Regions from separate parts of the Streptomyces sp. NPDC007189 genome, predicted to be linked through region 1. Evidence: riboswitches for the same ligand, from Rfam matches in the RefSeq annotation. Region 1 holds a riboswitch; each other region holds the start of a gene.
What was found. A riboswitch is a leader RNA that binds a small molecule or an ion and turns the genes downstream of it on or off. The one in region 1 is predicted to bind cobalamin.
Positions count from the first base shown of each region.

Region 2: it holds a riboswitch for cobalamin, as region 1 does, so the genes downstream of both, AB0950_RS14440 (cobalamin biosynthesis protein) here and AB0950_RS08880 (CbtB-domain containing protein) in region 1, are expected to answer to the same signal.
Region 3: it holds a riboswitch for cobalamin, as region 1 does, so the genes downstream of both, AB0950_RS00345 (ribonucleoside-diphosphate reductase subunit alpha) here and AB0950_RS08880 (CbtB-domain containing protein) in region 1, are expected to answer to the same signal.

Region 1 is NZ_JBEYEY010000003.1:604,285-609,290, forward strand. Features, by position in the region: gene AB0950_RS08870 (cation acetate symporter) at 1-1,450, shown strand, start outside; gene AB0950_RS08875 (histidine kinase) at 1,929-3,134, shown strand; cobalamin riboswitch at 3,252-3,393, shown strand; gene AB0950_RS08880 (CbtB-domain containing protein) at 3,429-3,650, shown strand; gene AB0950_RS08885 (CbtA family protein) at 3,672-4,424, shown strand; gene AB0950_RS08890 (histidine phosphatase family protein) at 4,522-5,006, opposite strand, start outside.
Region 2 is NZ_JBEYEY010000006.1:53,838-58,843, reverse strand. Features, by position in the region: gene AB0950_RS14445 (cobyric acid synthase) at 1-1,297, opposite strand, end outside; gene AB0950_RS14440 (cobalamin biosynthesis protein) at 1,294-2,238, opposite strand; cobalamin riboswitch at 2,342-2,483, opposite strand; gene AB0950_RS14435 (hypothetical protein) at 2,626-2,853, opposite strand; gene AB0950_RS14430 (inorganic phosphate transporter) at 2,888-4,138, opposite strand; gene AB0950_RS14425 (lysozyme) at 4,292-5,006, opposite strand, start outside.
Region 3 is NZ_JBEYEY010000001.1:71,019-76,024, forward strand. Features, by position in the region: gene AB0950_RS00330 (DUF3311 domain-containing protein) at 1-17, shown strand, start outside; gene mctP (monocarboxylate uptake permease MctP) at 14-1,642, shown strand; gene AB0950_RS00340 (GNAT family N-acetyltransferase) at 1,717-2,223, shown strand; cobalamin riboswitch at 2,269-2,401, shown strand; gene AB0950_RS00345 (ribonucleoside-diphosphate reductase subunit alpha) at 2,527-4,908, shown strand; gene AB0950_RS00350 (ribonucleotide-diphosphate reductase subunit beta) at 4,908-5,006, shown strand, end outside.

The sequences.
Region 1 (5,006 bases):
GCGCCGCTCCGGCGCCTACACGCTGCCCGACTTCGCCGAGGCCCGGCTGGAGTCCCGGGCGGTACGCCGGATCGCCGGCGTGCTGGTCGTCGGCATCGGCTGGCTGTATCTGCTGCCCCAGCTGCGCGGCGCCGGCCTCACCCTCCGGCTGCTCACCGGCGCCCCCGGCTGGCTCGGCGGACTGATCGTCGCCGCCGTGGTGACCGCGGCCGTCGCCGCAGGCGGCATGCGCAGCATCACCTTCGTCCAGGCCTTGCAGTACTGGCTGAAACTCACCGCCCTGCTGGTGCCCGTGGTGTTCCTGCTGCTGGCCTGGCGCGGCGACGGCGCCCCGGCCGCCGCCTGGGACGAACGGCCCGTCTTCCACCGCTCCACCGAGGTGCGCGTCGACCGGTCGCTCACCCTCACCGTGCGCGCACCGGTCCGCGTGACCGCCTCCGGGACGGTCGACGGCCGTACGGTGCACGGGACTTCCCTGCGGCTCGGCGCGGGCCGGCACCGGATCGGCACGGACACGGCCCTGCGCTTCCCAGCCGGCGCCCGCGTCCCCCTGCCCGACGCCGGCCCCGGCCGGACCGCGCCCTCCAGCTGGGCCAGACCGCTGTCCTCGGACCGCGAACAGCACAGCCTGTACGCCACCTACGGGCTGATCCTCGCCACCTTCCTCGGCACCATGGGCCTGCCGCACGTCGTCGTCCGCTTCTACACCAACCCCGACGGCCGCGCCGCCCGCCGCACCACCGTCAGCGTGCTCGCCCTGCTCGGCGCGTTCTATCTCCTCATCCCCGTGTACGGCATGCTCGGCCGCCTGTACGCCCCCGACCTGCTGCTTACCGGCGACACCGACGCCGCGGTCCTCGTCCTGCCGGAGCGGCTGCTCGGCGGCGTCGCCGGGGACCTGCTCGGCGCGCTCGTCGCCGGCGGCGCGTGCGCCGCGTTCCTGTCCACGGCCTCCGGGCTCACCATGTCGGTCGCGGGCGTCCTCGCCCAGGACGTCCTGCCCACGCTCGGCGTCCGCCACTTCCGGCTCGCCACACTGCCCGCCATCGCGGTGCCGACCGCCGCCGCGGCCGTGGTCAGCGACCTGCCCGTGGCGGACGCGGTCGGCCTGGCCTTCGCCGTCTCGGCCTCCTCCTTCTGCCCGCTGCTCGTCCTCGGCATCTGGTGGCGCGGCCTGACCCCGCCGGGCGCGATCGCCGGGCTGCTCGTCGGCGGCGGCTCGGCGTTCACCGCGGTGACGGCCACGATCGCCGGCGGCGCGCGCTCGGGCTGGCTGCACACGCTGCTCGCCTGGCCCGCGGTGTGGTCCGTCCCCGCGGGCTTCACCGCGATGGTCCTGACCTCCCTGGCCACCCGCGACCGCGTCCCGCCGGGCACCGCCGCGACCATGTCCCGCCTCCACCTCCCCGAACCCCCGCCCCCCACCCGCCCCGGACCGGCGACGCCTTGACGGAGGATGCCCCAGTGCCACCCACCGACACCGACACCGCCCACCATGCCCCCACACCGGCCCCCGACCGCGCGCTGCCGGACTGGGGGAGCTACGAGGGCCAACTGTCCGGCGGAGGCGCGGTGTTCATGGCTGTGACGGGCCGGGGGCCGGGGGAGGGTGCCGGGCGGTTCGGGGGTGGGGCTGGTCGGTGTGCCGGGGGAGGGGCGGTGTTCATGGTTGCGGGGAGTTGGCGGCCGGGGCGGGGTGCCGGGTGGTGCGGCGCTGGGGCCGGTCGGTGTGCCGGGCGGGCCGCGGTGTTCACGGTTGCCGGGAGCCGGGGGTCGAGGGACTGCGATGGTGGGGCCGGTCGGTGTGCCGGGCGGTGCGCCGCGAACCGGGGGCCGGGGGAGTGCGGCCGTGTGGCCCGTGCCGAGGTGGGCCGGCGCGCCTCCTCCGCCCCCGGCGCCCGCCCCGCCGGCCCGACCCCGCTCACGTCATGACCGTCCTCGGTACCGCCGCGCTCGTGCTGGCCGGGCTCGCGCTGTTCGTGCTCGGGGCCGCGCTGGGGCATGGTGCGGCGCGCCGGCAGCAGGAGCACTCCGCCGACAGCGAGGGAGCCCGCGCCCTGGCCCACGGCCTGCACAGCGCGGCGCTCGCCGCGGCGCCCCTGCGCGCCGGGCTCACCCCGGACGCCGCCCGCAAGTCCGCCCGCAGGCTGCGCCCGTTGCTCGGCACCCCCGCCCTCGCCCTCACCGACGGCGCCTCCGTGCTCGCCTGGGACGGCGCCGGCGACCACCATCGCGCGGAGGTGACGGCGCTGCTCGCCCACCCGCCCCGCGCCCGCACCTTCCCGCTGTCCTGCGACGACCCCCGCTGCCCCGTGCGCTGGGGCGCGCTGCTGCCTCTCACCGCCGACGGCGCGCACGGCGCAGCCGCCCCCGGCGCCCTCGCCGTGTTCGCCGCCGAGGAGTCCACCGCTCTCGTGCGCGCCGGCGAGGAAGCGGCCCGCCGGCTCTCCGTCGACCTGGAACTCGCCGGTCTCGACGGGGTCCGCGCCCGCGCCCGCGAGGCCGAGGTGCGGGCCCTGCGCGCGCAGATCTCCCCGCACTTCATCTACAACTCCCTCGCCAGCATCGCGTCCTTCGTCCGCACCGACCCCGAGCGCGCCCGCGAACTCCTTCAGGAATTCGCCGACTTCACCCGCTACTCCTTCCGGCGCGACGGCGACTTCACCACCCTCGCCGAGGAACTGCGCTCCATCGAGCAGTACCTGGAACTCGCCCGCGCCCGCTTCGGCCGCCGACTCCAGGTGACCCTGCGCATCGCCCCCGAGGTGCTGCCCGTGACGCTGCCCTTCCTCTGTCTGCAGCCCCTGGTCGAGAACGCCCTCAAGCACGGTCTGGAGGGATCCGTGGAGCGCCTGAGCGTGACGATCGTCGCCGAGGACGAGGGCGCCGAGGCCCGCGTCGTCGTCGAGGACAACGGCGTCGGCATGGAACCGGAACGCCTGCGCGCCATCCTGCGCGGCACCGCCGGCCCGGCCACCGGCATCGGCCTGAGCAACGTCGACCGCCGGCTGCGCCAGGTCTACGGCGACGACCACGGCCTGGTCATCGAGACGGGCGTCGGTGCGGGCACCAAGATCACCCTCCGCGTCCCGAAGTTCCGCCCCGGCATCCAGGCCCGCTCCGCACAGGTGTAGCCGCCGGCGCCGCCCGGCACGGACACCGGGGCCGCCACCGCAGGCCCACCGGACTCGTCGCGCCCCACCCGGTGGGAGAGGAAGATCACGTACGGGGAGGCGGTCTTGGCCATGCGCCTGTCACGCGGTACGGTCGGTCCGATATCGACGACGGCGGAACGGAAGCCGGTGAGAATCCGGCACGGTCGCGCCACTGTATGCGGAACCCCCCGCAAGGGACCCGCGAGTCAGACCCGTGGCCGTCGTCCTGTGCACCACCGAGATGGGACGCGAACTCCCAGAGGAGGTCCTGCCATGGCGCAGACCGTCGCCCAGCCGACAGCCACCACCCCCGTCGTTCCCGCCAAGCTGCCGCTGAAGGCGATAGCTCCCTGGGCGGTCTTCTTCGGCGTCCTCATGCTGATCCTGCTCTACTTCGTCGGCGCCGAGCAGGGCGCCACCTCCGTGTTCAACGGCACGGACGTCCACGAGTGGGTGCACGACGCCCGTCACCTGCTCGGCTTCCCCTGCCACTGACGCCGGGGACACCGCACACCCATGAACTCCGCAACCGTACGGAACCTGCTCGTACGGGGCATGCTCGCCGGCCTCGCGGCCGGCCTGCTCGCCCTGGTCGTGGCGTACGTCGTCGGTGAGCCGAACGTCGACAAGGCGATCAGCTTCGAGCACGCTCACGCGCACGAGCACGAGACGGAGGCCGTCTCCCGCTCCCTGCAGTCCACCGCGGGCCTCGCCACCGGCGTCCTCGTCTACGGGGTCGCCTTCGGCGGGATCGCGGCGCTCGCCTTCTGCTTCGCCCTCGGACGGGTGGGCCGCTTCGGCCCGCGGGCCACGGCACTGCTGCTGTCGGGGTGCGCACTCCTCGCCGTGTACGTGGTGCCGTTCCTGAAGTATCCGGCCAACCCGCCGTCGGTGGGCGACCCCGGCACCATCGGCAAGCGGACCGCCCTGTACTTCCTGATGATGCTGCTCAGCGTCCTGTTGGCGGTCGCCGCCACCCTCCTGGGCAAGCGGCTCGCGCCGAGCCTTGGCACCTGGTGGGCGACCGTGGTCGCGGTGGCCGCGTTCACCGTCGTGACCGGCCTGGCCTACCAGTTCCTGCCCGCCGTCAACGAGGTGCCGAAGGACTTCCCGGCCACCCTGCTGTGGCGGTTCCGGCTCTCCGCACTGGCGATCCAGACCGCGCTGTGGGCCGGATTCGGCCTCGCCTTCGGCGAGTTGGCCGACCGGCTGCTGAACCCCAGGCCGACGAAGGCCGCGAGCGGGCACGCGGTCCCCGCCGCACACTGACCCGTCCGGCCGCCGAAGGGCCCCTCGGAACCCTCCGAGGGGCCCTTCGGCGTGGCACCGCCGGGCCCTTGGCCGCCCGACCCCGGCCCCGCAGCGGCTATCCGGCCTCCTCAGGCGCGGCGAGCGGGCGCCCCAGACGCAGATTCCAGCGCCCGGCCCGGCCACTGAGTTCGGTGACCGTCAACGGCGGTACGTCGAGGCGCCAGAAGACGGAGAGGGGCAGCCCCAGCGCGCCGACGACCGCCGCCCGCACCACCTCCGGCTCGACCACGGCGAGGGTACGACCCTCCAGGGCCTGGGCGTCGGCCAGCCAGCGTGCGACGCGCCCGCACAGGTCGTGCACGGACTCACCGCCGTGCGGTGCGCACTCCGGGTCGGTGAGCCAGCGGCCCACCGCGTCCGGCTCGGCGGCCCCCACCTCGTCCAGCGTCCGGCCGCGCCAGCGCCACACGTCGAGCCCCGCCAACTCCCGTGCCGGCACGCCGCCGAGGCCCAGCGCCACGGCCGTCTCCCGGCAGCGCGCGACGGGCGAGGTGAGGACGCGCACCGCGGACGGCAGCGACCCCGCCGCCGCACGGGCCC
Region 2 (5,006 bases), on a different contig from region 1:
CGTCCGACTCCAGCGAGCCGTGCCAGTGGGTGCCCCAGGTCTGGCCGACCCGGCAGCCGTCCAGGAAGGGTTCGCCCGCCTCCACGGCCGCCACCCCGTGGTGGATCTCGTACCCCTCCACCCGCTCGCCCAGGGCCTGACCGGACGGCCGGGTCAGGGTCTTCTCGCGGGCGAAGCGCACCCGCACCGGCAGCAGTCCGAGCCCGTCGACCGCGCCGGCGCGCGACTCGACCTCGTCCTCGATGTGCTCGCCGAGGATCTGGAAGCCGCCGCAGATGCCGAGGACGGGCCGCTGCTCGGCGGCCCTGCGCACCAGGGCGTCGGCGAGCCCCCGCTCGCGCAGCCACTGCAGGGCCCGTACCGTCCCGCGCGTGCCCGGAACGATCACCAGGTCGGCGTCGGCCAGCTCCTCCGGGCGGTCCACGAACCGCACCACTACGCCCGGTTCGGCGGCCAGCGCGTCCACGTCGGTGAAGTTGGACATCAGCGGGATCGCGCACACGGCGACCCGCAGCACGTCGTCGCCGACCGGGGGAGCCACGGTGGACTCGCGGACGGCGCCGCGCAGCGAGACCCGCAGCCCGTCCTCCTCGTCGATGCCGAGCCCGTGCCGGAAGGGCAGCACGCCGTAGGTGCGACGCCCGGTCAGACCCCGGAGCATCTCCAACCCCGGCTCCAGCAGCGAGACATCGCCCCGGAACTTGTTCACCAGGAATCCGGCGACCAGCTCCTGGTCCTCCGGCGAGAGCAGGGCCACGGTCCCGAAGAAGGAGGCGAAGACGCCGCCGCGGTCGATGTCGCCGACCACCAGCACGGGCAGCCGCGCGTTCCGCGCGATCCCCATGTTCACGATGTCGGTCCGGCGCAGGTTGATCTCGGCCGGACTGCCCGCCCCCTCACAGATCACCGCGTCATACGTGCCCCGCAACTCGGCCAGGCAGTCCAGCACCGTGCCGAGCAGCCTCTGCTGGCGCCCACCGTGGTACCCGCGCGCGCTCAGCTCGCCCACCGGCCTGCCCAGCAGCACCACCTGGCTGCTCTGCTCGCCGCCCGGCTTGAGCAGCACCGGGTTCATCAGCGCGGTCGGCTCGATCCGGCAGGCCTGGGCCTGCATGGCCTGCGCCCGGCCGATCTCCGCGCCCTCGCGGGTCACGAAGGAGTTGAGCGACATGTTCTGCGCCTTGAACGGCGCGACCTTCACGCCCTGACGCACCAGCCACCGGCAGATCCCGGCCGTCACGACGCTCTTGCCGGCGTCGGAGGTGGTCCCGGCGACCAGCAGCCCGCCCCCTGTCATGCCGTGTGTCCCTTCACGAGTCGGCGCGCGGCGAGGGTGACGCCGAGCGCGAGCAGGCCGACGCGGCGGGAGAGCCGTACGGCCCGGTCGATGTCGGTGACCCGGACGGCGCGCCCGGTCGCCCCGTTGAGGACCGGCCGGTGCTCGATCCGGCCGCCGTAGGAGAGGGTTCCGCCCAGCCGTACGCCGAGCGCGCCCGCGAACGACGCCTCCACCGGGCCGGCGTTGGGGCTCGGGTGCCGGGCCGCGTCGGCCCTCCAGGCGCGCAGGGCACCGCGCGGGTCGGGGCCGGCGACGGCGGCGAGGACGGCGGTCAGCCTCGCCCCCGGCCAGCCGGCCACGTCGTCCAGCCGGGCGGAGGCCCAGCCGTAGCGCCGGTAGCGGGAGGACTTGTGACCCACCATCGCGTCCAGGGTGTTGACGGCCCGGAAGCCCAGCAGCCCCGGCACCCCGGCCACCGCCCCCCACACCAGGGCCCCCACGACGGCGTCGGAGGTGTTCTCGGCGACGGACTCCACCACGGCCCGGGCGATCCCGTCGGCGTCCAGCGCCTGCGGGTCCCGGCCGCACAGATGCGGCAGCCGCGCCCGCGCCGCCTCGACGTCCCCGGACTCCAGCGCACGGCCGATCGCGCGGGCCTCGCGGGCGAGCGAGGTGCCGCCGACGACCGCCCAGGTGGCGGCGGCGGTCAGCGCGACGGAGGCGGCGGACCAGGGGCGTACGACGCGTGCGGCCAGCGTGCCGAGAGCGACGGCGCCACCGGCGCACACGGTGGTGTGCAGGGCGCCCCAGCCGCGGTGGTCGTGCCACAACGCGCGGTCCACGGCAGCGGCCGCACGCCCGAACACGGCGACCGGATGCCCGCGGCGCGGATCGCCGAGGAGCAGGTCTCCGAGGAGGCCGGCGGCGGCGCCGTACGCGTAAGTGCGATCGGCACCCATCGGCTCAGCCGGCCGTGGAGTGAAGTGCGGGCCTGGTAGCGGTCCTTGTCCTTCGGCAGCCGGGCATGGCGATCGATGTCCTCACTCAGGGTGTCCGCGCCCTGGTTCGACGAGATTCGGCGGTGAGAGTTCCTGGCTCCCGGGTTCTTCCCCGGTGACAGTGGCGGGACCGCGCCGGATTCGCACCGGCTTCCTCTCCTTGCCGCCGTACATGGCCTGGGCAGTCCACCACGCGCCCGGAACGGCCGTCAACTTGCCGTTGACCTGCGCGGGGAGAGTGTGCCGATCCCCACACTGCGGGACGCCCGTGACCGCTGGGCATGGCGAAGGCTCCCCTCCGTCAGGGACGGAAAGGAGCCTTCGTGATGCCCGATGCGTGCGGCTCGGTCAGGACTTGGAGACGATGAGGACGATGCCGTACGCCACCGCGGCCGCGCAGGCGGCGAAGCAGACGTACGCGCCGGTGACCGCGAGGGGGGCGGAGCCGCCCTGCGCCGCGGCCTTCTCGCGCCGCGCCAGACCGTTGATGCCGAGAGTGAACAGGGCCACCAGGCCCACCGTGAACACGAGGCTGACGCCGAAGACGGAGCCGAGGGCCGACCAGTCGATCTTCATGGGGTTGCTTCCTTGGGTACCGGTGTGGCCGGGGTCAGACGGTCGCGGCCGGCGGGACGGCCTCGGGCGTGGGCTCGGCGGTGGCCGGGGCGGGGATGGTGGCCGTCAGGTTCTCGCCGATCGTGCCCGCCGGGGGCGGGGTCACGGCGGCGATGGCGGTGGTCACCACACCGGCCGGCTCCACGGACTCGTCCACGACGTTGGTGTGGTCGACGACCTCGCGGCGGGAGAGCTTCCAGATCCCGGCGCTCGCGGCGACGAGGAAGACGGCGACCACCGCGGTGCCCCAGTCACCGAGATCCGTGACGGACTCGGCGCCCGCGCCGACCAGCGCGGCGGCCGGGAGGGTGAGCACCCAGGCGACGGCCATGCGGGTCGCGGTGGACCAGCGGACCACCCCGCCCTTGCGGCCGAGGCCCGCGCCCATCACCGAGCCGGAGACGACGTGCGTGGTGGACAGCGAGAAGCCCAGGTGGGAGGAGGCCAGGATGGCTGTGGCGGCGCTGGTCTGGGCGGCGAAGCCCTGGCGCGGCTCCAGCTCGGTCAGGCCCGTGCCCATGGTGCGGATGATCCGCCAGCCGCCGATGTAGGTGCCGAGCGCGATGGCCAGGCCGGCGGAGAGGATGACCCAGGTGGGAGGGTTCGAGCCCGGGGCGATGGTGCCGCCCGCGATCAGCGCGAGCGTGATGACGCCCATCGTCTTCTGGGCGTCGTTGGTGCCGTGGGCGAGGGAGACCAGGCCGGCGGAGGCGATCTGGCCGGCGCGGTAGCCCTTGCGGGTGGCCTCGCCCTCGGCCTTGCCGCCGATGCCGTAGGAGAACCGGGTGGCCACCATCGAGGCGATGCCCGCCACGACCGGCGCGGCGACCGCGGGCAGCAGCACCTTGGTGACCAGGACGTCGCCGTGCACGGCGCCGAAGCCGGCGGAGGCGACGGCGGCGCCGATCAGACCGCCCATCAGGGCGTGCGAGGAACTGGAGGGCAGACCCACCAGCCAGGTCACGAGGTTCCAGAGGATCGCGCCGACCAGGGCGGCGAAGATGACCTCGGGACGGATGCCGGTCTCGTCGACGAGACCCTTGGAGATCGTGTTGGCGACCTCCACGGAGAGGAAGGCGCCCACCAGATTGAGGACGGCGGACATGGCCACCGCGATCTTGGGCTTCAGAGCGCCTGTGGAGATGGTCGTGGCCATCGCGTTCGCGGTGTCGTGGAAACCGTTCGTGAAATCGAACGCGAGAGCGGTCACCACCACTATCGCGAGGATCAGCGAGAAGCTTTCCATTTGCCCAGGCAATCGTTCGAGGTCATTGGCTGGACGAACGTAGGCAACCTGGGTGAACGGAAGATGAACTGAGGCGGGCGCCAGGGTGTCAAAAGGGGAGGGTCGGGGTTCCGTTTCCCCCGGCCCGGCCTCAGCGGCCCAGGCGCCCCTTGGCTACCAGCCCCGGGCGAGGATGGTCAGCCGGCTCGCGGGCCCGTTGAAGAGATTCTGGTCACCCGGCAGCCGGCCCTTGGTCGCGCACTGCCAGAAGGTCCAGTACCGCCACCCGCCCGGCAGCTTCCCCGGCCCCGAGGCGCTGTGCCGGGCGATCCACAGGGCGTGGTTCTTGGAGAACGCGTGGCTGTCGCCGGTGCACTGCCGCCACCACTGGGCGGTCGTGTAGATCACCGGGCGGCGGCCGGTCTCCCGCTTGACCTCGTCGCTGAACGACCGGATCCAGCGGGCCATCCGCTTCCAGCCCAGCCCGTAGCACCGGTGCTTCTTGCTGTAGGGGTTGTACTCGATGTCCAGCGCGGGCGGCAGGGTGCGGCCGTCCGCCGCCCAGTCACCGCCGTGCCGCACGAAGTAGGCGGCCTGCCGGGCGCCGGAGGACCTGTCCGGCAGCGCGAAGTGGTACGCGCCCCGGTACAGGCCCGCGTCGCCCGCGCCGTCGTACTGCCCGGAGAAGTAGGGGTTGGTGTAGTCCGTGGACTCGGTCGCCTTGACGTAGACGAACCGCGCGCCCGCCGACCGGGCGCCCTGCCAGTCGACTTCCTTCTGGTGCGACGAGACGTCGTGCCCCCGCGGCAGTCCCGAGACCAGTGCCGGAGGTCCGGCGGCGGCGGACGCGGTGCCCGCGAGAGCGAGCGCCGCCATCGCCGCCGCGAGG
Region 3 (5,006 bases), on a different contig from region 1:
GCGGTGAGGCGAAGTGAAGACCGGTGTCAACGGCGTCGCGCTCGGCGTCTTCATCTTCTTCTTCCTGGCCGTCACGGTCATAGGCTTCCTCGCCGCCCGCTGGCGCAGGGCCGAGAACGAGCACTCGCTGGACGAATGGGGCCTGGGCGGACGGTCGTTCGGCACCTGGATCACCTGGTTCCTGCTCGGCGGTGACCTGTACACGGCGTACACCTTCGTCGCCGTACCGGCGGCGATCTACGCGGCGGGCGCGTCCGGTTTCTTCGCGGTGCCGTACACGATCCTGGTGTACCCGCTGATCTTCACGTTCCTGCCGCGCCTGTGGTCGGTCAGCCACCGCCACGGCTACGTCACCACGTCCGACTTCGTCCGGGGCCGCTTCGGCTCCAAGGGACTGTCGCTCGCCGTGGCGCTGACCGGCATCCTCGCGACGATGCCGTACATCGCGCTCCAGCTCGTCGGCATCCAGGCGGTGCTGGACGTGATGGGCGTGGGCGGCGGCGACAACACGAACTGGTTCGTGAAGGACCTGCCGCTGCTGATCGCCTTCGGCGTGCTGGCGGCGTACACCTACTCGTCGGGTCTGAGGGCCCCCGCGCTGATCGCGTTCGTCAAGGACGCGCTGATCTACATCGTCATCGCGGTGGCGATCATCTACATCCCGATCAAGCTGGGCGGCTTCGACGACGTCTTCGCCAAGGCGGGCCACGCGTTCAGCCAGGTCAACCCGGCGACGGGCAAGCCGCGCGGCGCGCTCGCGCCGCCCGAGGCCGGTCAGTGGACCTACGCCACGCTGGCCCTCGGCTCCGCCCTGGCGCTGTTCATGTACCCGCACTCGATCACCGCGACGCTCTCCTCCAAGAGCCGTGAGGTGATCCGCCGCAACACCACGATCCTGCCGCTGTACTCCCTGATGCTCGGCCTGCTGGCCCTGCTGGGCTTCATGGCCATCGCGGCCGGGGTGAAGGTCACCAACGGGCAGCTGGCGATCCCGCAGCTGTTCGAGGACATGTTCCCGGACTGGTTCGCGGGCGTGGCCTTCGCGGCGATCGGCATCGGCGCGCTGGTGCCGGCGGCGATCATGTCGATCGCGGCGGCGAACCTGTTCACCCGCAACATCTACAAGGACTTCATCAAGCCGGACGCGACGCCGAAGCAGGAGGCCCAGGTCTCCAAGATCGTGTCGCTGCTGGTGAAGGTGGGCGCCCTGGTCTTCGTCCTCACCATGGACAAGACCGTCGCGATCAACTTCCAGCTGCTGGGCGGCATCTGGATCCTGCAGACCTTCCCGGCGCTGGTCGGCGGCCTGTTCACCCGCTGGTTCCACCGCTGGGCGCTGCTCGCCGGCTGGGCGGTCGGCATGGTGTACGGCACGCTCGCCGCGTACGGGGTCGCCTCCCCGACCCAGAAGCACTTCGGCGGCTCGGCCAAGGAGATCCCCGGCATCGGCGAGATCGGCTACATCGGCCTCACCGCGTTCGTGCTCAACGTCGTGGTCACCGTGGTCGTCACCTTCGTCCTCAAGGCCGTGAAGGCCCCCGAGGGCGTGGACGAGACCAAGCCGGAGGACTACACGGCGGACGCCGGCGACCCGGGGGTCCAGGTGGAGCTGCCGCCCGCCACCGCGGGCGCCGGTCACTGACCGACTGCCGTACGAGGGGCCGCCGGAGACATTCCGGCGGCCCTTTGTCGTACCCCTCCGGCACACTCGGTGCCATGGACATCGTGATCCGGCGGGCCACGCCCGACGAGTACGACGCCCTGGGCCGGATCACCGCCCGGGCCTATCTCCAGGACGGCCTCCTGGACTTCGGCGAGAGCGACGCCTACCTCGGTGAACTCAAAGACGTGGCACGGCGCGCGGCAGCCGCGGAGGTGCTCGTGGCGGTGCGCGACGGCACCCTCCTCGGCGGGGTCACCTTCGTGCCCTCCCCCGGTCCGATGGCCGACATCGCCCGCCCGGCAGAGGCCGAGATCCGGATGCTCGCCGTGGCCGCGGCGGCCCGCGGCCAGGGGGCGGGCGAGGCCCTCGTGCGGGCCTGTGTCGAGCGCGCACGGGCCATCGAGGGCTGCCGGGCCGTGGTCCTGTCCACCCAGCGCAGCATGCGCGCCGCCCACCGCATCTACGAACGCCTGGGTTTCGTCCGCACGCCCGAGCGGGACTGGAAGCCTCTCCCGGAGCTGGACGACATCACGCTGCTCACCTATGAGTTGACGCTGTGACACCGCCCCGACACAACATCTGGGGGTGACGCGACAGCCCGGCACTACATGTATGCTCATGCTCGCTGTCGCCGCAGGGGAATCCGGTGCGAATCCGGAACTGTCCCGCAACGGTGTACTTGTGCGCGTCTGCGCCCAGGAGTCAGTCCGAGGACCTGCCGGCAGCGCGCCCGGCCGTCCGGTCCGGGTGCCCCCAGACGTCCGGGCCTCGTGGAATGGGCCGGTGGACGCGACGCCGTGTGCGCTCGTGGCTGCCCCTGCCCTTACGCGAAGGCCCCCGTGCCGAGCGAGGGAGAGCCCCACGTGACCATCGCGCCAGCAGATCCGGCTTCAGACAGCGGTATCTCAGCCGCCGTGGAGACCGACGGTCCCGGTGCCGCGCTGCTGCGGACCCTGACCGAGCTGACCGCCGACCTCCCCGACGCCGACCCCGGCCGGGTCGCCGCCGCCGCGCTGCGCGGCCGGTCGGCCCGCGCCGACGAGGCGGAGCTGCGCGAGCTGGCCACGGAGGCCGCCGCCGGGCTCATCTCCGAGGACCCTGCCTACTCCCGGCTGGCCGCCCGGCTGCTCACCCTCTCCATCCGCGCCGAGGCCGCCTCGCAGGGCGTGACGTCCTTCACCGAGTCGGTCGCCGTCGGGCACCGCGAGGGGCTCATCGCCGACCGGACCGCCGCGTTCGTACGGCTGCACGCCGAGCGGCTCGACGCGCTGATCGACCGCACGGCCGACGACCGCTTCGGCTACTTCGGCCTGCGCACCCTGTACAGCCGCTACCTGCTGCGGCATCCGATCACCCGCAAGATCGTCGAGACGCCCCAGCACTTCATGCTGCGGGTCGCCGCCGGCCTCGCCGAGGACGACACCGCCCGCTCGGTGGACGAAGTCGCCGCGCTCTACGGGCTCATGAGCCGCCTCGACTACCTCCCGTCCTCCCCCACGCTCTTCAACTCCGGCACGCGGCACCCGCAGATGTCGTCCTGCTACCTCCTGGACTCCCCCAAGGACGAGCTGGACTCGATCTACGACCGCTACCACCAGGTGGCCCGGCTCTCCAAGCACGCCGGCGGCATCGGTCTGTCCTACTCCCGCATCCGCGGCCGCGGTTCGCTGATCCGCGGCACCAACGGGCACTCCAACGGCATCGTCCCGTTCCTGAAGACGCTGGACGCCTCGGTGGCGGCCGTGAACCAGGGCGGCCGGCGCAAGGGCGCCGCCGCGGTGTACCTGGAGACCTGGCACTCCGACATCGAGGAGTTCCTGGAGCTGCGGGACAACACCGGTGAGGACGCCCGCCGTACGCACAACCTGAACCTCGCGCACTGGGTCCCGGACGAGTTCATGCGCCGGGTCGAGGCCGACGAGCAGTGGTCGCTGTTCTCCCCCTCCGACGTGCCGGAGCTGGTGGACCTGTGGGGCGAGGAGTTCGACGCCGCCTACCGCAAGGCCGAGCAGGCGGGCCTGGCGAAGAAGACCCTGCCGGCCCGTGAGCTGTACGGCCGGATGATGCGCACCCTCGCGCAGACCGGCAACGGCTGGATGACCTTCAAGGACGCGGCCAACCGCACCGCCAACCAGACGGCCCTGCCGGGGCACGTGATCCACTCCTCCAACCTCTGCACGGAGATCCTGGAGGTCACGGACGACGGCGAGACGGCCGTGTGCAATCTGGGGTCGGTGAACCTCGGCGCCTTCGTCGACACGGCGGCCGGCGACATCGACTGGGAGCGGCTGGACGACACCGTCCGCACCGCCGTCACCTTCCTCGACCGCGTGGTCGACATCAACTTCTACCCGACCGAGCAGGCGGGCCGGTCGAACGCCAAGTGGCGTCCCGTCGGCCTCGGCGCGATGGGGCTGCAGGACGTCTTCTTCAAGCTGCGCCTGCCCTTCGACTCGCCGGAGGCCAGGGCCCTGTCCACGCGGATCGCCGAGCGGATCATGCTCGCCGCGTACGAGGCTTCCGCCGACCTCGCCGAGCGGAACGGCCCGCTGCCGGCCTGGGAGAAGACCCGCACGGCCCGGGGCGTGCTGCACCCCGACCACTACGGCGCCGAGCCGACCTGGCCGGAGCGCTGGGCGGCGCTGCGCGGCCGTATCGCCGAAACCGGCATGCGCAACTCCCTGCTGCTGGCCATCGCGCCCACCGCCACCATCGCCTCCATCGCGGGCGTGTACGAGTGCATCGAGCCGCAGGTGTCGAACCTGTTCAAGCGCGAGACGCTGTCGGGCGAGTTCCTCCAGGTCAACTCCTATCTGGTACAGGACCTGAAGAAGCTCGGCGTGTGGGACGCGCGCACCCGTGAGGCGCTGCGCGAGGCGAACGGCTCGGTGCAGGACTTCGGCTGGATCCCCGAGGACGTACGGCGGCTGTACCGCACGGCGTGGGAGATCCCGCAGCGCGGTCTGATCGACATGGCCGCGGCCCGCACCCCGTACCTGGACCAGGCGCAGTCCCTGAACCTCTTCCTGGAGACGCCGACCATCGGCAAGCTCTCCTCGATGTACGCGTACGCCTGGAAGTCGGGGCTGAAGACGACGTACTACCTGCGCTCCCGCCCGGCGACCCGGATCGCCCGCGCGGCCCGGGCGCAGACCCGGAAGACCGTCCCCGTGCAGCAGGTCGCCGACCCCGACGCGGTCGCCTGCTCCCTTGAGAACCCCGAGTCCTGCGAGGCCTGCCAGTAATGACCACCCGTACCACGAACCTTCTCGACCCGGGCTTCGAGCTGACCCTGCGCCCCATGCGCTACCCCGACTTCTACGAGCGCTACCGGGACGCGATC